DNA from 3 places in the Bradyrhizobium sp. SUTN9-2 genome. Region 3 is predicted to be linked to each of the others. Evidence: predicted binding sites of a transcription regulator. Region 3 holds the regulator's gene; each other region holds the start of a gene.
What was found. The regulator LexA, encoded in region 3, represses DNA repair genes until DNA is damaged. The targets are predictions, from matches to a motif close to TGTTCNNNNTGTGTTCNG.
Positions count from the first base shown of each region.

Region 1 (6,656 bases), 2.8 Mb from region 3:
GGCAGCGCCTTGCGTAGGAGGTCGACGGCAGCGAGCGTCTCCAGCGTCGGCACGTCGCCGGCGCAGGCCATGACGACGTCGGGCTCGCCCTTTCCGTCCTCCGTGCCCGCCCAGGTCCAGATGCCGATGCCGGCATCGCAATGCGTCGCCGCGTCCTGCATCGACAGCCATTGCGGCGCCGGCTGCTTGCCGGCGACGATTACGTTGATGCGGTTATAGGTGCGCAGGCAGTGGTCGGCGATCCACAGCAGCGTATTGGCGTCCGGCGGGAAGTAGATGCGGACGATGTCGGCCTTCTTGTTGGCGACGAGATCGACGAAACCGGGGTCCTGATGGCTGAAGCCGTTATGGTCCTGGCGCCAGACATGCGAGGTCAGCAGATAATTGAGCGAGGCGATCGGACGCCGCCACGGCAGCTCCCGCGTCACCTTCAGCCATTTGGCGTGTTGGTTGAACATGGAATCCACGATGTGGATGAAGGCCTCGTAGCAGGAGAAGAAGCCGTGCCGTCCGGTGAGCAGATAGCCCTCCAGCCAGCCCTGGCAGAGATGCTCGCTCAGCACCTCCATGACGCGGCCGTCCTGGGCGAGGTGCACGTCGTAAGGCTCGGTGGGCTCCATCCAGACGCGTTCGGTGGCTTCGAACACGGCGTCGAGCCGGTTCGATGCCGTCTCGTCCGGGCCCATGATGCGGAAGTTGCGCTCCTTCGCGTTGAGGCGGATGACATCGCGCAGGAATTTGCCGAGCTCGCGCGTCGCTTCCGCCACGACCTCGCCGGGTTGCGGCACCTCGATCGCGAAGCTGCGGAAGTCGGGCAGCTTCAGCTCCTTCTTCAGCACGCCGCCATTGGCATGTGGATTGGCGCCCATGCGCCTGATGCCGTCGGGCGCAAGCGTCTGAAGCTCGGCAATGAGCACGCCGTTGCCATCGAACAGCTTTTCCGGCTCGTAACTGCGCATCCAGTCTTCGAGCACCTTGAGATGCGCCGGGTTCTCGCGGCAGCCTGCGACTGGCACTTGATGCGCGCGCCAAAAGCCCTCGACCTTCTTGCCGTCGACCTCCTTCGGGCCGGTCCAGCCCTTCGGGCTGCGCAGCACGATCATCGGCCAGCGCGGCCGCTCGACGCTTGTGCGACCGTCGCGGGCATGTTGCTGGATCGAGCGGATGCTGGCGAATGCAACGTCGAGCGCATCGGCCATGGCCTGGTGCATCAATTTGGGATCGTCGCCGCTGACGAACAGCGGCTCATGGCCGAACCCGCGGAAAAGGTCGCGGATCTCCGCGTCCTGCATCCGCCCGAGCACGGTGGGGTTGGCGATCTTGTAGCCGTTGAGATGCAGGATCGGCAGCACTGCGCCGTCATGGGCGGGGTTCAGGAACTTGTTGGAGTGCCAGGACGCAGCGAGCGGGCCGGTCTCGGCCTCGCCGTCGCCGACCACGCAGGCGACGATCAAATCCGGATTGTCGAATGCGGCGCCATAGGCGTGCACCAGCGCATAGCCAAGCTCGCCGCCTTCGTGAATCGAGCCGGGCGTTTCCGGTGCCGCATGGCTCGGAATGCCGCCGGGGAAGGAGAACTGCCGAAACAGCTTGCGCAATCCATCCGCATCGCGCGCGATCTCGGGATAGATCTCGCTGTAGCTGCCTTCGAGATAAGTGTTGGCGACCATGCCCGGACCGCCATGGCCGGGACCGCAGACATAGATCACGCTGACATCGAGCGCCCGGATGACGCGGTTGAGATGGGCGTAGATGAAGTTCAGGCCCGGCGTCGTGCCCCAATGACCCAGCAGACGCGGCTTGATGTGCTCGGGCCGCAGCGGCTCGCGGAGCAGCGGATTGTCGAGCAGGTAGATTTGCCCGACCGAGAGGTAGTTGGCGGCGCGCCAATAGCGATCGAGCAGATCGAGGTCGCTGCTCGCTTCGGCCGTTTTTTGTTGGATTGTCATGTTCCTGCCGACCTTCACTTCGCGATCGTCACCAACCCGGTTCCGGGGCGATCGATCCGTCGGGCATGAAACGGGATGGTCGTGACGGCCGTGTTGCGTGAGGTCAAAGGCAGGCGCGCGAAGTTTGGGCAGCTCTACTGTGCATGGGGTTGTTTTCACGTTTTTGGTTTGTGTTCTTGATTTGTTCCTATGTCGTGCTATCTTGGCTGCATGAGTCCAGCATCCTCTCATGCTCTCAAGCACCCGCCGGTCACGGCGCCCTCCGAGCCGGCGGGTGCGCCTTCAGATTTCCCCGAGCTTGGCGTCGCCATCGACCGCGCCCGACGGCGAGGGCGGGGCGCGCAGTCCAACGCCAGCGGCCGTTACGAGGCCGAGGCGCGCGTCGCTTTCGACGACGGCTGGCAGAGCCTCGACGAGCTGCCGCCGTTCAAGACGAGTGTCGCCATCGACACCTCACGCAAGGTGATCACCCGCAACGATTCCCCCGACATCGGTTTCGACCGCTCGATCAATCCCTATCGCGGCTGCGAGCACGGCTGCGTCTATTGCTTCGCGCGGCCGACCCACGCCTATCTCGGCCTGTCGCCGGGGCTCGACTTCGAGTCAAAACTGTTCGTGAAGCCCGAGGCGCCTTCGCTGCTCGAGAAGGAGCTTGCGGCTCCCGGCTACGAGCCGCGGATGATCGCGATCGGCACCAACACCGATCCCTACCAGCCGATCGAGCGCGAGCGCAAAATCATGCGCGGCATTTTGGAAGTGCTGGAGCGCGCAGGGCATCCCGTCGGCATCGTCACCAAGTCGGCGCTGGTGCTGCGCGACATCGACATTCTCCAGCGGATGGCCAAGCGCAACCTCGCCAAGGTCGCGATCTCGGTCACCTCGCTCGATCCGAAGCTGGCGCGCACCATGGAGCCGCGGGCCTCGACGCCGCCGAAACGGCTGGAGGCGCTCAAGCAGCTCTCGGACGCCGGCATTCCCACCACGGTAATGGTCGCGCCCGTGATCCCCGCACTGAACGATTCCGAGATCGAGCGCATCCTCGATGCCGCCGCCCATGCCGGGGTCAAGGAAGCCGCCTATGTGCTGCTGCGGCTGCCGCTGGAGGTGCGCGATCTCTTCCGCGAATGGCTGATGGCGAACTATCCGGACCGCTATCGCCACGTCTTCACCCTGATCCGAGACATGCGCGGCGGGCGCGACTACGACGCCAAATGGGGCGAGCGGATGAAGGGCACCGGACCGATGGCCTGGACCATCGGCCGCCGCTTCGAGATCGCCTGCGAGCGACTCGGCCTCAACAAGCGGCGCTCCAAGCTGACCATTGATCACTTTGCGCGGCCGAAGCGGAACGGTGATCAGCTCAGCCTGTTTTGAGCGGACACGTGCAAGAGGTGTCGCATGCTCAAGGAACTCGCTGTGCCGATGCCGCGGCTGACCGTCATCACGCTCGGTGTGAACGACATCCGCGCCAGCATCGCCTTTTACGACGCGCTCGGTTTCTCGCGCCGGCTGAAGGAGACCGGCGAGGCGGTTGCGTTCTACGACACCGGCGGTCCGGTGCTCGCGCTTTATCACTGGGATCGGCTCGCCGCGGACGCGTCCTTGGAGGACCAGCCGAGGCCCACCACCTTTCGCGGCATGACGCTCGCCTGGAATTGCGTGACCCGCGAGGAGGTCGACGAGGTGCTGGCATTCGCCGTCGAGAAGGGGGCCACCTTGCTGAAGGCGGCGCACGCGACCGATTACGGCGGCTATTGCGGCTATTTTGCCGATCCCGATGCACATGTCTGGGAAGTCGTGGTCGCACCCGGCATCGAGGTGGGCGAGGACCGGCGGGTGCATCTGGCGGAGTAGGGCGGGCGGCCTGAATAACGGGAATATCGTGGGTTCCCGGTTGCGCTGGCGAAGCCCCCTGGCGCACGATCCCGGCCATGATTCGGGACCCCTCCGCCAAGACCCCAGCCAAAGCCGCGCCGAAGAAAAAGGCCGCGCCGAAGGCTGTGCCCGCCAAGGCGGCAAAGATATCTGCGGCCGATGCTGCGAAGGTTCCTGCCGGTAGGAAAGGCATCATTGCCGTTGCTGCCCCCAGCTTCCGCCGCGAGCGCGTGCTGATCAAGCGCGGCGTCTGGCCGGTCGCGGGCTGCGACGAGGCTGGCCGCGGCCCGCTCGCAGGCCCCGTGGTGGCCGCCGCGGTGATTCTCGATCCCGACCGGATTCCCCGCGGCATCGACGATTCCAAGCGCCTGACCGCCGAGGAGCGCGAAAAGCTGTTCGACAAGATCTGCGCCACCGCGCAGGTCTCGGTCGCCGTCGCCTCGCCGGCGCGAATCGACCGCGACAACATCCTGCGCGCCTCGCTGTGGGCGCTGAAGCGCGCCGTGGTGGCCCTGCCCGAGGCGCCTAGGCACGTCTTCGTCGACGGCCGCGACCGGCTCGACACCGCATGCGACTGCGAGGCCGTGATCGGCGGCGACGGTATCGTGCTGTCGATCGCCGCGGCCTCCATCGTCGCCAAGGTCACCCGGGATCGCTTGATGTGCGCACTGGCGCAGGACTGCCCGGGCTACGGCTTCGAGCAGCACAAGGGCTATGCCGTCCCCGAGCATCTCGACGCGCTTGATCGCCTCGGCCCTTCCATCCACCACCGCAGCTTCTTCGCTCCCGTCGCCGCCGCCCGCGCCAAGCACATGCCCTGGACCGTCGAGCCGGTGCAGGATCTGTTCTCGGTCACCGAGGTCGAGGTGCAGGTGGAGGCGAGCGTCGAGATCGACGCTTCCGTAAATCTCTAGCGATCCTCCTACAGCTTTCCCATCCGTCATGGCCGGGCTTGACCCGGCCACCCACGTCTTACCAGCGGCACGAAGAACGTGGATGCCCGGGCCTTCGCCGCGCCGAAGCGGCTTCGGCCGCGCAGGCGGGACAAGCCCGGGCATGACGAACTGCGGCGGTTGCCACAACCCGTGACGCCCTTTATCAAAACAGACGTGAGCGAATAGGGCCGGCTGGACGGGTTGGCTGCACCTTCGGACGTTGCATGCGGTTTACCTCCCTGGTCATCGAGCTCATTCGCGCCCGGCCGCGGCTGATCGTTTGGATTGCGGTGCTGCTGCAGGCCGCGATGTGGCTGTTCGTGGCGCTGGTGTTCTACCGCAGCCCGCCCGGCACTCTCGCGACCCTTCTGGCCTTCGGCAGGGAATACCAGGTCGGCACCGATCTCGGCCCGCCGCTTGCCATCTGGCTCGCCGACATCGCCTATCGCGCCGCCGGCGGCCACATGCTCGGCGTCTATGTGCTCGCCCAGCTCTGCGAGATCGCGACCTTCGTCGCGCTCTATCATCTTTCCCGTGCCGTGGTCGGCTCGCAGCAGGCGGTGCTCGCCGTGCTCCTGACCATGACGGTGCTGGCCTTCTCCTCGTCCGCGCTGGACTTCGGTCCGCTGATCCTGGCACGGCCGCTCTGGGCGCTCTTGCTGCTGCACTCCTGGCAGATCATCGGCCAGCGCCGCGGTAATGCCTGGTTCGCCTGGTCGATCGAAGCCGGCCTCCTGCTGCTGACGACGCCCGCCGCGATCTTCCTGCTGCTGCTGATCGTCGTCTTCGCGGTTACGACCGCCGGCGGCCGCCGGACGCTGCGCGGGCTCGATCCGCTGTTCGCGCTAATCGTCGTCGCCGTGCTGGCGCTGCCCTATGCGGTCTTTCTGATGCGGGCCGAGACGCTGGCGCTTCCGGCCTTGCCGCCAGTCGCCGAGCTCAACGACCGCGCGCTGCATGCGGTCTGGCTGCTCGGCGGCCTCGTGCTCGGGGCGGCGGCGATCCCGGCGCTGACCTTTCTCAACACCGGAATGTTCGCCGGCAAGGGCGAGGAGCCGCCGATCATCTACCGCCCGCCGGTCGAGCCGCTCGCGCGCAACTTCGTCTATTTCTTCGCGTTCGCTCTGCCGCTCGGCGCAGTGCTGATCTCCGGCCTGCTGGGGCTCGATTCCGTCGTCGGCGGCCCCGGCGTCGTGCTGATCATGACGGGGCTCGCCGTGGTCGTCGCGGCCGGCGATCTCATCGCGATGCGCCGCGCGCGCATGCTCCGCATGGTCTGGGCCGCCGCCGTTGCCGCGCCCGCCGCCGGCGTGGTGCTCGGCGTCTTGTTCCTGCCCTGGACGGGCACTAGCGAAATTGCGACCTCGATGCCGGCGCGCGCGATCTCGGACTTCTTCGACGAGAGCTTCGCCCGCCGCACCAACCATCGCCTGCGCGCCGTCGCCGGCGAGACCCAGCTCGCTAGCCTGATCGCGCTGCATTCCGGCCGGCCGCATTTGTTCATCGACGCCGCCCCCGCGCGGACGCCGTGGATGAGCCAGACCAAGTTCAGCGAGACCGGCGGCGTCGTGGTCTGGCGCGCCTCCGATACCGCGGGCACGCCGCCGCCGGAGATCCTCAAGCGCTTTCCCGGCATCGTGCCGGAAGTCCCGCGCGCCTTCGAATGGCTGGTGACCGGCCGCCAGCAGCTGTTGCGCATCGGCTGGGCCATCGTGCGGCCGAAGGGGACGTAGGTCGGTGTCATTCCGGGGCGCGGCGAAGCCGCGAGCCCGGAATCCATTCATCCACCAACTCTGCCGCTCGATGGATTCCGGGCTCTCGCTTCGCGAGCCCCGGAATGACGGCGTGGGCGTCGTTACACGGCGCCCTGCGCCAGCGCCTTCGCAATCGCCCGCAG
Region 1 is NZ_LAXE01000001.1:7,053,268-7,059,923, reverse strand. It holds gene XF30_RS32720 (phosphoketolase family protein) at 1-1,949, opposite strand, end outside; gene XF30_RS32715 (PA0069 family radical SAM protein) at 2,160-3,323, shown strand; gene XF30_RS32710 (VOC family protein) at 3,348-3,803, shown strand; gene rnhB (ribonuclease HII) at 3,881-4,738, shown strand; gene XF30_RS32700 (glycosyltransferase family 39 protein) at 4,984-6,492, shown strand; partial or broken gene XF30_RS32695 (uracil-DNA glycosylase) at 6,615-6,656, opposite strand, start outside.
Region 1: the regulator LexA is predicted to act here: its motif matches at 2,121-2,138, upstream of XF30_RS32715 (PA0069 family radical SAM protein).

Region 2 (6,656 bases), 120 kb from region 3:
CTTGTTGTGAGTGACGGCAGCGCCGCCCTTCACGTACCAAAGCACGTTGTTCCAGGCATAACCGACCTGGCCAGTGAAGAGGCCAATGGCGTCGATCCTGGTCTCGTTCACCAGCGGCGCGAGCGCGGCAGGCGAGCTGATGTTCGAACCCTTCAGGTCAGCCCAGTCGCCCTGGGCTTCGAGACCGAATACCCAGTTGGCGGACTGCCAGCGATAACCGATCTGGCCGCCGACGAGTGCGCCGGTCGCATTGTGACAACCTTCGGCCACCGCCGGAGCGACCACGAAGGGGCCGACACTGGTGAGATCCCAACAGTTGCGGCTCCAGCCACCGCCGGCGTTGGCGCCGAGGTAGAAACCGCTCCAGTTGTACACCGCGATCGGTGCCACCGGAGCCTTGGTGTAGGGGCGGGCCGCCAAATCGGCGGCCGAGGCCGGTGCCAACGCGCTGAGTGCGAACAAGCTGGCCGAAGCCAGCAAAAGCTTCTTCATATCCATTCCCCACTTCCATTTCTCATTCCGGTCTTCCGGAAAGCGGAAGAGCAGCGGACTTATGACCCAAGCAACGTCATTGCTTTACACCATTGAAGCCAAAGGTTGTGTCACCTAGAGGTCACATCCCTCCGAAAACGCGAGCGAACGGGCGGCCGCAACAAACAAAAAAGCCGGCGCGAGGCCGGCCTTTCGTGACGATGATGCGTCAGAGACGAAGCTCAGTACTTGGCGACGACCGGGCCGCCGAAGTGGTAGTTCACGCCGACCTGCACGGTGTGGAGGTCGAGAGTGCCGGTGTTGACCGGGAAGACGCCCGAGAAGTAGGTCTCGCCGCCCAGGCTGCGATAGAGGTACTCGCCCTTGACCGACCAGTTCGGAGCAAACATCGCCTCGACGCCCGCGCCGACCGTCCAGCCCGAATGGAACTGGCTCTCCGAGAGGCTCAGAACAGGGGGCGCGCTGACGCTGATCTTGTTGTTGATCCAGGCGTAACCACCCGTGGCGTACAGCAGGACGCTCGGGGAAGCGAGCCAGCCGATGCGACCACGCACGGTGCCGAGCGCGTCGATACGCGAACTGACCGTCGTGGGAACGAGGGCGCCACCAAAATCAACAAGACCGGTCGCCGAGGCGTTTACGTCAGCCCACGCGCCATCAGCTTCGATGCCGAACACGACGTTGGAGGTCTGCCAGTTGTAGCCAACGGTGCCGCCGACGAAACCGCCCTGCATGCGCGGATCATCGGAGCTGTTTTCCCAGGCGCCGCCGCCGACGATACCGAGATAGAAGCCGGTCCAGTTGTAGACCGAGGCCACAGGCGCGGGGGCCTTGGTGTAGGGGCGGGCTGCCAGATCAGCAGCCGAAGCGGGGGCCGCAATGGCGAATACACAGGCCGAAGCCAACAAAACCTTCTTCATTTTCAACTTAATCCCAGTCCCAGTTTCTGTTGTTGCGTTCCGTGGCGGAAGGGCAGCGGACTCAAACGGCCCAACTGACGCCGTCTTTACACCACCAAAGCCGCAAGTTGTGTCTCCGAAAAGCCACAACAGTCCAAAAGGTGATGGTTACTGACTTATTTACGTCCAGGCATGTGCCGAAAAAAAGAAGGGCCGGCGCAGGGCCGGCCCTTCCATTTGCTCGCGAAATGAGAGGGATATCAGTACCTCGCGACCAGCGGGCCGCCGAAGCGATAGTTCAAGCGGACCAGACCCATGTCGACGTCCTGACTGATGCGATCGCTCCCGAAGGCAACGCCCGCAGGCGTCGTGAAGGCGATCGTGCGGTCGCCGAGGAAGATGTGGTTGTACTCGACGCCGAGCGTCCAGTTCGGAGCAAATCCGAATTCCAAGCCGGCGCCAACGGTGCCGCCCCAGCGGGTCTCGCGAGCCGACGCCAGCAGCGTGCCGGCGCCAGGCGTGCCAGGAGCGGCATAGACGTCGTACTTGTCCCCGACTACGGCGGCGCCGCCCTTCACATAGAGCAGCACGTTGTTCCAGGCATAACCGACCTGGCCCGTGATCAGGCCAAAAGCATCGATGTGAGAGCGGTTACGATCACCGGTGACCAAAGCGCTTCCAGGGAAGAGGAGGCTGACGTTGTCCCCCGAGAAGTCAGCCCAGTTGCCCTGGCCCTCGAGGCCGAACACCCAATTGGCCGACTGCCAGCGGTAGCCGATCTGACCACCGACCGTGCCGCCGGTCGCATCGTGACAGCCTTCAGCCACCAGAACGCCCGTGACCGGGGTCACGAAGTCCCAGCACTTGCGGCTCGTGCCGCCGCCGCCGTTGACGCCGATGTAGAAGCCGCTCCAGTCGTAAACCGCGGCGACCGCCGGGGCCGGAGCCTTGGTGTAGGGACGCGCAGCCATATCCGCCGCGCTTGCCGGAGCCGACAGCCCCAATGCCATTGCACTGATTACGCCGAAAAGAATCTTATTCATTGCAGTCTCCCCAAGTTTCGTCCGCTTCATGAAAGTCCCTGAAGCGGCTGATCAGACGCGACACCCATATGAATCAATTCCAAGGCAAAGGTAGCCTAAGGAAAGGGCAGAGTCCGTCTCCGGAAAGCCACACTCGCCAGACTATTGACAGGTTCCATCTTGATGAATGTTAAGAGTTTTTTCCTATTCAAGGGAACTCGAAAAGGTTCCATTCGGGGCTGACGTTTTTCGCGGGACGCGGGAAAATGTCTGCCCGCCCATGATGAAGAACAAATCTGGAACAAACGTGCGCGCGATGCTATATGTGGGGATAACCTTGGGGGTGGCAGGCTGATCGGTGTCCGCAAGCGTATAGGGTCGCCCTAGCGGGCGCAGAGGAACGCGGGCAGCGGATTCGCCCTTTTGAGATTCAGTGGCATTCGGAGTGGAGAGCGGCGATGGCGGGAAGCGTCAACAAGGTCATTCTGGTTGGAAATCTCGGCAAGGATCCCGAAATCCGCCGCACCCAGGACGGGCGGCCGATCGCGAATTTGAGCATCGCGACCTCGGAGACCTGGCGCGACAAGAACACCGGCGAGCGCAAGGAGAAGACCGAATGGCATCGCGTCGTGATCTTCTCTGAGCCGCTTTGCAAGATCGTCGAACAGTATCTGAAGAAGGGCGCAAAGGTTTACATCGAAGGCGCGCTCCAGACCCGCAAGTACACCGACCAGAGCGGCGTCGAGAAATACTCGACCGAGGTCGTGCTGCAGGGCTTCAACTCAACGCTGACGATGCTGGACGGCCGCGGTGGCGGCGGCGGAGGTGGCAGCTTCGGCGACGAGCCGGGCGGCGACTTCGGCTCCTCCGGACCCGTCAGCAGCGCGCCGCGCCGTCCCGTTGCCGCCGGCGGCGGCCGCAACAGCGACATGGACGACGATATCCCGTTCTGAGAGGGCGGGATTACTCGACGGAGATGCGGCGGCAACCTCGGCGCCGCTTGCGCCTCCCCGTCAGGAGACATTCCTAATTGACTGAACGGGCTCGGATTTTCCGGGCCCGCTTCATGTGTGGGGTGAGATTCGTATCAAGCCGGGCAAAACGGGCTGACCGGAGGCCCCTTGACGCGTGTTCAGGCCGGCGTTGCGGGCGTTCATGAAGGGCCGATTCCGGGGGCGTGCAGGGCGCTGTTCCGAAGCCGTAAGTTATTGGAAGAATAAGCGGAAAAAGGACTTTCCGAGGGCGGTCAGGGTGGTTATCCGACCCCGGATGCGCTATATGATTCCCAGACAAACCCTCACCGGATTTCCCCTTGGCTGACGACGATAACAAGCCCGGCGACCAGCCGGCGCACCCCTCGGACATTCGCCCCGTTTCGATCTACGAGGAGATGAAGAAGTCCTACCTCGATTACGCCATGAGCGTGATCGTGGCGCGTGCGCTGCCCGATGCCCGCGACGGGTTGAAGCCGGTCCATCGCCGCATCCTGTTCGCGATGAACAATCGCGGCGATACCCCGGATAAGAAGCACAAGAAGTCCGCCGGTGCCGTCGGCGAGGTCATGGGTAAGTACCACCCGCATGGCGACCAGGCGATCTACGACGCCTTGGTGCGCATGGCGCAGGACTTCTCGATGCGCGCGCCCTTGATAGACGGGCAGGGCAATTTCGGCTCGGTCGACGGCGATCCCCCGGCGGCGATGCGCTACACCGAGTCGCGCCTGACCAAGATCGCGCTGAAGCTGCTCGAGGACATCGACGACGATACGGTCGACTTCCAGGACAATTACGACGGCTCCGAAAGGGAGCCGGTGGTGCTGCCCGCCCGGTTCCCGAACCTCCTGGTCAACGGCGCCGGTGGCATCGCGGTCGGCATGGCCACCAACATCCCGCCGCACAATCTCGGCGAGGTGATCGACGCCTGCGTCGCGCTGATCGACAATCCGGCGCTGACGATCGACGAGCTCAACGCCATCATCCCGGGGCCTGATTTCCCGACCGGCGGCATCATTCTCGGACGCCAGGGCATCCGCAGCGCCTATCATCTCGGCCGCGGCTCCATCGTGATGCGCGGCAAGGTCACCTTCGAGACGCTCCGGAAAGAACGCGAGGCGATCGTCATCACCGAGATCCCGTATCAGGTGAACAAGGCGACGATGGTCGAGCGCATCGCCGAGCTCTACAAGGAAAAGAAGATCGAAGGCATCTCCGACCTGCGCGACGAGTCCGACCGCGACGGCTACCGCGTCGTCGTCGAGCTCAAGCGCGATGCCGTGCCCGACGTGGTACTGAACCAGCTCTACAAGTTCACGCCGCTGCAAACGAGCTTCGGCGTCAACGCCGTCGCGCTCGATTCCGGCCGTCCGCAGACCATGAACCTGAAGGACATGCTGACGATCTTCGTCGGCTTCCGCGAGCAGGTCGTGACCCGCCGGACCAAATACAAGCTGCGCAAGGCGCGCGAGCGCGCGCACGAGCAGGTCGGCCTCGCCATCGCGGTCGCCAATATCGACGAGATCATCAAGGTGATCCGGCACTCGCCGACGCCGGCCGCCGCCCGCGAGACCCTGATGACCCGCGACTGGGCCGCGCGCGACGTCGAGGACATCATCACGCTGATCGACGATCCCCGTCACCGCATCAACGAAGACGGGACGATCCGCCTCTCGCTGGAGCAGGCGAGGGCGATCCTGGAGCTGCGCCTGGCACGCCTCACCGCGCTCGGCCGCGACGAGATCGGCGAGGAGCTGTCCAAGCTCGCCGGCGAGATCAGCGATTATCTCGACATCCTGCGCTCGCGCGGGCGCATCCTCGACATCATCAAGACCGAGCTTGCCGAGGTGAAGACCGAGTTCGCCACGCCCCGCCGCACCGTGATCATGGAGCAGGAGGGCGAGGTCGAGGACGAGGACCTGATCCAGCGCGAGGACATGGTTGTCACGGTCTCGCACGCCGGCTACGTCAAGCGCGTGCCGCTGTCGGCCTACCGGGCGCAGCGCCGCGGCGGCAAGGGCCGCTCCGGCATGCAGACCCGCGACGAGGATTTCGTCAGCCGGCTCTTCGTCGCCTCGACCCATACTCCGGTGCTGTTCTTCTCCTCGCGCGGCCAGGTCTACAAGGAAAAGGTCTGGCGGCTGCCGATGGCCGCGCCGAACGCGCGCGGCAAGGCCATGATCAACATCCTGCCGCTGGAGCAGGGCGAGCGCATCACCACCATCATGCCGCTGCCGGAGGATGAATCGACCTGGGGCCAGCTCGACGTGATGTTCGCGACCACGGGCGGCAACGTCCGGCGCAACAAGCTGTCCGACTTCGTCGACGTCCGCCGCTCCGGCATCATCGCCATGAAGCTCGACGACAACGAGGCGATCGTCGACGTGCAGATCTGCACCGAGCGCGACGACGTGCTGCTGACCGCTGCCGGCGGCCAGTGCATCCGCTTCCCCGTCACCGATGTGCGCGTATTCACCGGGCGCACCTCGATGGGCGTGCGCGGTATTGCGCTCGGCGAAGGCGACAAGGTGATTTCGCTGGCGATCCTGCGCCACGTCGACACCACCTCGGACGAGCGCTCGGCCTATTTGAAGATGCGCCGCGCGGTCGCGGGCGAAGCCGCCGCAGACGAGGCGCCGGCCGATGCCGAGGCCGAGGAGACCTCGGGCAGCTTCCAGCTCCCGCAGGAGCGCTATGTCGAGATGTCGGCGCAGGAGCAGGTTGTGCTGACCGTCTCCGTCAACGGCTACGGCAAGCGGACCTCGTCCTACGAGTACCGCACCACCGGCCGCGGCGGCAAAGGCATCGTCGCCATGAGCGTCAACCACCGCAACGGCAATCTCGTCGCCTCGTTCCCCGTGGAGGAGGCGGATCAAATCATGCTGGTCACCGACAAGGGCCAGCTGATCCGCTGCCCGGTCGAAGGCATCCGCATCGCCGGCCGCTCGACGCAAGGCGTGATCGTGTTCGACACCGCCGAGGACGAGCACGTGGTGTCAGTCGAGCACATCACGGAAGAGGCCGAGAACGGGAATGGAGCGAACGGGGAATAGAGGCTGGCGAATCGGGACTCATCCACCCGCCGTTCCTCGCAGCCGATAGTGCCCCCTGAACGAGATCGCGCCCGTCGGGCCATTCCGACGGGCGCGAGCGTCGCGTAGTCTGCGACGAGACGTCACAAATGTTCCTGGGGTCTTGAGGGACCCGCCCGACGCGAACCTGACAGATCCGATTACGGCGTGCGGTTGGCG
Region 2 is NZ_LAXE01000001.1:4,388,019-4,394,674, forward strand. It holds gene XF30_RS20455 (outer membrane protein) at 1-492, opposite strand, end outside; gene XF30_RS20460 (outer membrane protein) at 714-1,412, opposite strand; gene XF30_RS20465 (outer membrane protein) at 1,652-2,434, opposite strand; gene XF30_RS20470 (single-stranded DNA-binding protein) at 2,872-3,366, shown strand; gene gyrA (DNA gyrase subunit A) at 3,726-6,458, shown strand; gene XF30_RS20480 (hypothetical protein) at 6,638-6,656, opposite strand, start outside.
Region 2: the regulator LexA is predicted to act here: its motif matches at 2,700-2,717, upstream of XF30_RS20470 (single-stranded DNA-binding protein).

Region 3 (6,656 bases):
GCCTCGTCGCAGGCGCCGCTGATCTAGCAACGGGCGCCAGCCCGGAGAAAAGTAGGGCGCTCTTCGCCTGTTCCCGATCCGTACCGCTATTCGTGCAGCCGCACGGTCCGGTAGCCTCCGCAGCCGTCGCGTATCGTAAGGTGCAGGGGAATGGCGGAGCCGGGCCGGCCAGGACGGTCCCAGGGAGTTGCCGGGACGTGGCCGGTCGGCCGCGCCGCCCCGGCCGGCGGCTTGGCGCCAGCGGGCCTCGGCATCTGGCCGGCGATCATCGAGACGCTGCGCCAATGGGCTCGGGGCGAGGCCGGGCCTGGCCGGCTGTTGCCGTGGGTGCCGGTCGCCTTCGGCGGCGGCATTGCGCTTTATTTCGCCGCCGATCATGAGCCGGTGCTGTTGGTGGTTGCCGCCACAGCCATCGCGCTGATGCTCGGCGCGGTGCTGCTCCGGCGGAGCCGGCTGTTTGCGCCCGCCATCATGCTCGCGGCGGTCGCGGCTGGTTTTGCCGTGGCGACCTGGAAGACCGCGCGTATCGCGCACACCGTTTTGGCAAAACCGCTCTATTCGGTGTCGCTGTCGGGCTTCGTGGAAGCGCGCGACATCCGCGAGCGCACCGATCGCTTCGTGCTGCGCGTCAGCGCGATGGAGGCGCAGCGCAGCGACGTCAAGCTCGAGCGCGTCCGCCTCTCGGTGCGCAAGGGCACGGCGCCTGAGGTTGGCAGCTTCGTGCAGCTGAAGGCGCGGCTGCTCCCGCCGATCTCGCCGGTGCGCCCCGGCAGCTATGATTTCTCGCGCGACATGTTCTTCCAGGGCATCGGCGCCTCCGGCTTCGTGATGGGCGCGATCACGGCGTCCACACCGCCGGATGGCGGCGGCCTGCGGCTGCGCTATGCCGCCTTCATGCAGGGCCTGCGCGACGCGATCGACGCGCGCATCCGCGCAACGCTCGAAGGCGACAACCGCGCGATTGCGACGGCGCTGCTCACGGGGCGGCGCGATGCGATCACCGCGCCCGTGAACGATGCCATGTTCGTCTCGGGACTCGGCCATGTGCTGTCGATCTCCGGCTATCACATGGCGGTCGTCGCCGGCGTCGTCTTCTTCGCGGTGCGCGCGCTGCTGGCCTTGATCCCGGGGCTGGCGGCCGGCTCTGCCATCAAGAAATGGTCGGCCGCCGCGGCGCTGGTCGCGGCCGCGTTCTACCTGTTGCTGTCGGGCGCGGAGGTTGCGACGCAAAGATCGTTCTTCATGACGGCGGTGGTGCTGATCGCAGTGATGGTCGACCGCCGCGCCATCACCTTCCGCACGCTGGCGGTTGCCGCGCTGATCGTGCTTGCGGTCGCGCCGGAGGCGTTGGTGCATCCAAGCTTCCAGATGTCGTTTGCGGCAACGCTCGGGCTGGTGGCGCTGGTGCAGATCGGCATGCCGAACCTGCTCGCCTCGCCCGATCATTCCGCGACGGCGCGGATCGCGTTGTGGGGCGGCCGCGAGATCGCGATGCTGTTCCTGGCCTCGCTGATCGCGGGGCTCGCGACCACGCCGTACGCCGCCTTCCACTTCCATCGCGTGACCCCATACGGCGTGCTCGCCAATCTCGGCGCCATGCCGGTGGTCTCGGCGCTGGTGATGCCGGCCGGGCTGTTGGGGCTGCTCGCGGCGCCCTTCGGGCTCGACGGCGTGTTCTGGTGGTTGATGGGGATCGGCATCGAGTGGATGGTCCTGGTCGCGCGCTGGGTGGTGGCCCTGCCGGGCGCCGTCGGCCGCATTCCCGCCTTCGGGATCGCGCCGCTGATCGCAGCGAGCCTCGGGCTCATCGTGATGGGCCTGTTGCGCACGCCCTTGCGCTGGTCCGGCGCCCTGGTGCTGCTGGCAGCGATCCTCTGGGGACTGTCGGTGCGGCAGCCCGATATCCTGATTGCCGGGGATGGCGCGAGCGTCGCCGTCCGGGGCGGGGATGGGCGCTTGCAGGTGATCCGCGCCAGCAAGGACAGCTTCCTGCTGAAGGAGTGGTTGGCTGCCGATGCCGATCCGCGCGATGCCGGCAACGCCTCGTTGGCGAGCGGGGTGTCGTGTGACGAGTCCGGCTGCGTGGCGCCGCTCGCGGACGGACGACTGATCGCGTTGGCGACGCGTATCGACGCGCTGGCCGATGATTGCAGCCGCGCCGCGCTGGTGGTGACGGCGCGGCCTGCGCCACCCGATTGCGCGGCGATGGTGGTCGATCGGGCGCGTCTTGCCAGTCAGGGCGCACTGGCTCTGACGAGACGCGGCGAGGGCTTTTCGGTGCAGGCGGTGAGGACGAGGGGAGCAAGCCGTCCCTGGCTGCCGGCCGGCGCCGGCGAGGGAGATTTCGACGGCAGCCTCGTGCCGAAGGCGGCCGTGCCCCGCAACCGGGACGCAACGCCATCGGAGGCCGACTTGCAGGCCGACGATTGACGCGGATCACAAATACCAGGCCAGCACGGCGTCAAGCCTTCCGTTGCCGATAACCGGCAGGGCCACCATTCGGCTCAGCCCGGCTGCGCAGGCTTCGGAGCCGGCGATCGAGCCGTCAGAGGTGAGATCGTCGTTGAGCGCGGGCATGCCGGCGGCCCAGGCGCCGCCGATGCTGCCTTCGCCCCTGGCGATGGACTGCGCCGCATAGCGTGCGGCGAGGTCGGTCTGCGCGCTGCAATCGCCGGCGCGAAAGACCAGCGCCGAACGGTCCTCGTTCGGGACCCAGATCTCGAAGCGTCGTGCAATCGGCGTTGCCTGCGCGGAGAGGAATGTCAGAACCCAGGTCTGGTCGGTACCGGTTCGGTAGGGCACGCCGACGCCGAGATTGATCCCGACCTTGGCGGCGTCCTCCCAGCGCAGGAAACTCTTGGCGTCGTGCAAGTCCTTGATGATCAGCGGCAGGCCCGCCTTCCAGGTGCGTCCGGGCAGGCCGAAGCCGCGTGGAAATCTGGTGTGGCGGGAGTTGAATTCGAACATGTCCGCGGTGCCGTAATAGCCATCGACGAGCCCCATCTCATGCGAGAGATCAGGATCGTTGTGCCAGAGTTCGATCGCGCCGACGTGCGCCTCGTCGTCGCCACAGAACAGCACCAGCACGGCTTGCAGGAATTCGCCCGCGAACACCGGCACCGCCACGCCGCAGGTGAGGCCGGCCGCAGCGGCCTGATCGGTCCGCTTGAAATAGGAGTTGGCGAATTTCGTGAGGATGACGGGGTGGCCACAGGTCCAGGCCTTGCCGGGAAGTCCCTCGTCATATCCGAAGTGCAGCTCTTCGCTGACGGCTTTGAACGCGGACAGCCCATCGTCGTAGAGGCCGCCGCCGAATTCCAGCCGCATGCGCGTCCGGTCGGGTACCCAAAGTTCAACGACGCGAATGAAGGTCTTCATCGAGCGTGTCCGCCGCCTCAAACCACGACAGCATCGGTCATTTGGCTGCGGAGCGGACGTTCAAAATGCGGGCAGCACGGCCCAAACTTCGTGCGACGACGAGGCGCGGCGGTGGGCTCGCCGATCGAATGTCCTGAAACACAAACTTACCGGGCTCGCCGGCCTCGGCCGGCGACGGCAATTTCAATCCCGGGCTCGGCCTGTCGGCCGAAGGGCGTCAGCCGATCGGCAGGCGCGTGATCGTGGGCCGCGTGTCGGCGACGATCTGCGGCTTGTGCTCGCGCTCGGGGGCTGGCTGCGTCACCGGCAATTGCAGCACGGTCGCGCGCTGGCCTTCGACGAGCTGCGTCACCAGCACGTATTTGCCGTCGGGGAATTCGATCGCGTCATGATGGCGATCGGGAATGTGCGGGTCGATCTTGCCGAACTTGCCGACGCGAGAGTTCACGGTGCGCGTCCAGATCCAGCGGTTGTCGTAGCGGACGTTGTCGGCGAAAGCGAGCTCCGTCCCCGGCAGCAGACAGACCGCGACGGAGGGATCGGCTTCGGAAGCGAAACCGCGCGTCGAGGTGCCGCGGAAGGTTGTCGTGACGATCGTCTCGCCGACTTCGGCGGGGCGCGTCGCGACGGCATGCAGGCTGTAGTCACACATCGGGTGCTCCTCATGCTGGGATAGCGACCCGCGTCTCTTTCGAGGCGCAGGCCTCTATCAGAGTGGAAGCATACAACGCTCTGCTCGGTTATGGGCAAATCTGCGGCTCGCGTCCGCAGCGCGCGATCACATTATCTTTCCCGGATTCGATAGGAACAAACCTCGCGTCCTTGCATTCGGCCGGAGCTATCAGCACTGCCGGCACAACTCTACCGGCGAAGCAGAAATGGCTGCGCGCCTGCGCGGGGGAATGTCGCGCGGGAAGATGGACCGGACAGCCGGCGCAGAACCAGAGAAACCGTCCAGCCGGAGCGGACAAGTATCCGCTCCGATCCTGGATCGCCGATGCCGATCGAAACGCGCGCGGCGCTTGATGTTTCCCGTATCAGTACTTCCGGTAAAGCCCGATCAGCTTGCCCTGGATCTTCACGCGGTTCGGCGGAAGAATGCGGACCTCGTAGGCGGCATTGGCGGGCTCGAGCGCGATCGAGGCGCCGCGGCGGCGGAAGCGCTTGAGCGTGGCCTCCTCGTCGTCGATCAATGCCACCACGATGTCGCCGGTATTTGCGGTCTCGTTGCGCTGGATCAGCGCCATGTCGCCGTCGAGGATGCCGGCCTCGACCATCGAATCGCCGCGCACTTCGAGCGCGTAGTGTTCGCCCGAGCCGAGCATGTCCGGCGGTACGCTGATGGTGTGGCTGCGGGTCTGCAGCGCCTCGATCGGCGTGCCTGCTGCGATGCGGCCCATCACGGGCACCGCGACCGGGCGCTCGCCCTCGTCGGCGGGCGGGCTGGAGCTCGCGCGCACCTTGCCGAGGTTGCCCTCGATCACGCTCGGGGTGAAGCCGCGGCGATTGCCGGCGGCGGCCTGCAGCTCGGGCAGCTTGATCACCTCGATGGCACGGGCGCGGTTGGGCAGGCGGCGAATGAAGCCGCGCTCCTCGAGCGCAGTGATCAGGCGATGAATGCCTGACTTCGAGCGCAGGTCGAGCGCATCCTTCATCTCGTCGAAGGACGGCGGCACGCCGCTTTCCTTCAGACGTTCGCTGATGAACCGCAGAAGCTCGTATTGTTTGCGCGTCAACATCTCGACCAAAGTCCCCCGGTTGATGTCGTTCGATTCCGACACGATGAAGCCGGCACTAAGCCGCTACATCCTCGAAACAAATCATGAACGGACACTATATGTTCGATATGTGTTCCGCAACTGCTTAATTTATGGTGAACGCGGCCAAGCTCGCGGAATGCGTGTGGCTGGGCGGCTCAGACGGGCAGCCGGAGCACCTCGCAAGGCGTGCCGGCCTCGGCCTTCGGCGCGAACGGTGCGCGCAACAGAAGTACCTGTGCCGCAGCGAGATTCGCAAGAAGGGAGGAGTCCTGATGGCTGACCGGAAGGGCGACGCGCGTGCCGTCGTCGCGCTCCTCCAGCCGCGCACGCAGATAGTCCTCGCGCTGGTCGTTGGCGGCGAGATCGCGGCCCAGCACGGCGCGCTCGCGCCGATGATGAATCGCTGAACGGCCCGACAGGGCGCGAATCAAGGGGACCATGAACAGGAAGGCGCACACGTAGGACGACACGGGATTGCCGGGCAGGCCAATCACGCGCATCGCGCCTATCCGACCGTGCATCATCGGCTTGCCCGGCCGGATCGCGATCTTCCAGAACGCCATCGCGATGCCTTCGCCCTTGAGCGCCTGCTGGACCAGGTCGTGGTCGCCCACCGAGGCACCGCCGGTCGTGATCAGGATGTCGGCGCCGCTCTCGCGCGCGCGGCGGATGCCGGCGGACGTCGCCTCCAGCGTATCGGCGGCAATTCCGAGGTCGATGGTCTCGGCGCCCTCGCTGCGGGCGAGCGCATGCAGGGCATAGCCGTTGGAATAGACGATCTGGCCGCGACCAGGCGTGGTGCCCGGCATCACGAGCTCGTCGCCGGTGGCGAGAACGGCAACCCTCGGGCGGCGGATGATGGCGAGATGCGGATGATTCATTCCGGCGGCGAGGGCGAGATCGCGCTCGGTGAGGCGGATTCCCTTGCGCAGCAGCACGTCGCCTTCGCGGAAGTCGACGCCTGCAGGGCGGATGTGCCGGCCGAAAATGGCGGCTTCCTTGATCGTGACATGTTTGCCGTCGGCAGCCGTGTCCTCCTGGATCACGACGGCATCGGCGCCGTCGGGAACGACGCCGCCGGTGAAGATCCGCACGGCTTCGCCGGGGCCGACGCTTCCCGCGAACGGCCGGCCCGCCGCGACCTCGCCGACGACGGTCAACCTCGAATCGTATGCCGCGTCGGCCGTGCGCACGGCATAGCCGTCCATCGCCGACATCGCCTCCGGCGGCTGCGTGCGCCGCGCCGCGACATCGCGGGCGAGCACACGATGGTAGGCCTCGTCGAGGCAAACCATCTGTTCAGCCAGCGGCTCGACGCCGGCCAACACCGCAGCAAGCGCGTCAGAAACCGGCATCAGGGCCACGGGCGAACTCCGCAACAAATCAGGACTGGGTCGGCAAGTTCTAGCCGAGCGGAGGAGCTGAAGCAAAAGGCCTCCCTTGCCAGCCAGGAATCACACTTCCTTTTGGTCTCGACCCGGCTTATCTTCTGCCAATGACAGAACTGCTCGAAAAGGC
Region 3 is NZ_LAXE01000001.1:4,271,655-4,278,310, forward strand. It holds gene XF30_RS19865 (nuclear transport factor 2 family protein) at 1-27, shown strand, start outside; gene XF30_RS19870 (ComEC/Rec2 family competence protein) at 151-2,430, shown strand; gene XF30_RS19875 (GAF domain-containing protein) at 2,437-3,378, opposite strand; gene XF30_RS19880 (hypothetical protein) at 3,596-4,030, opposite strand; gene lexA (transcriptional repressor LexA) at 4,416-5,117, opposite strand; gene XF30_RS19890 (molybdopterin molybdotransferase MoeA) at 5,294-6,502, opposite strand; gene XF30_RS19895 (hypothetical protein) at 6,634-6,656, shown strand, end outside.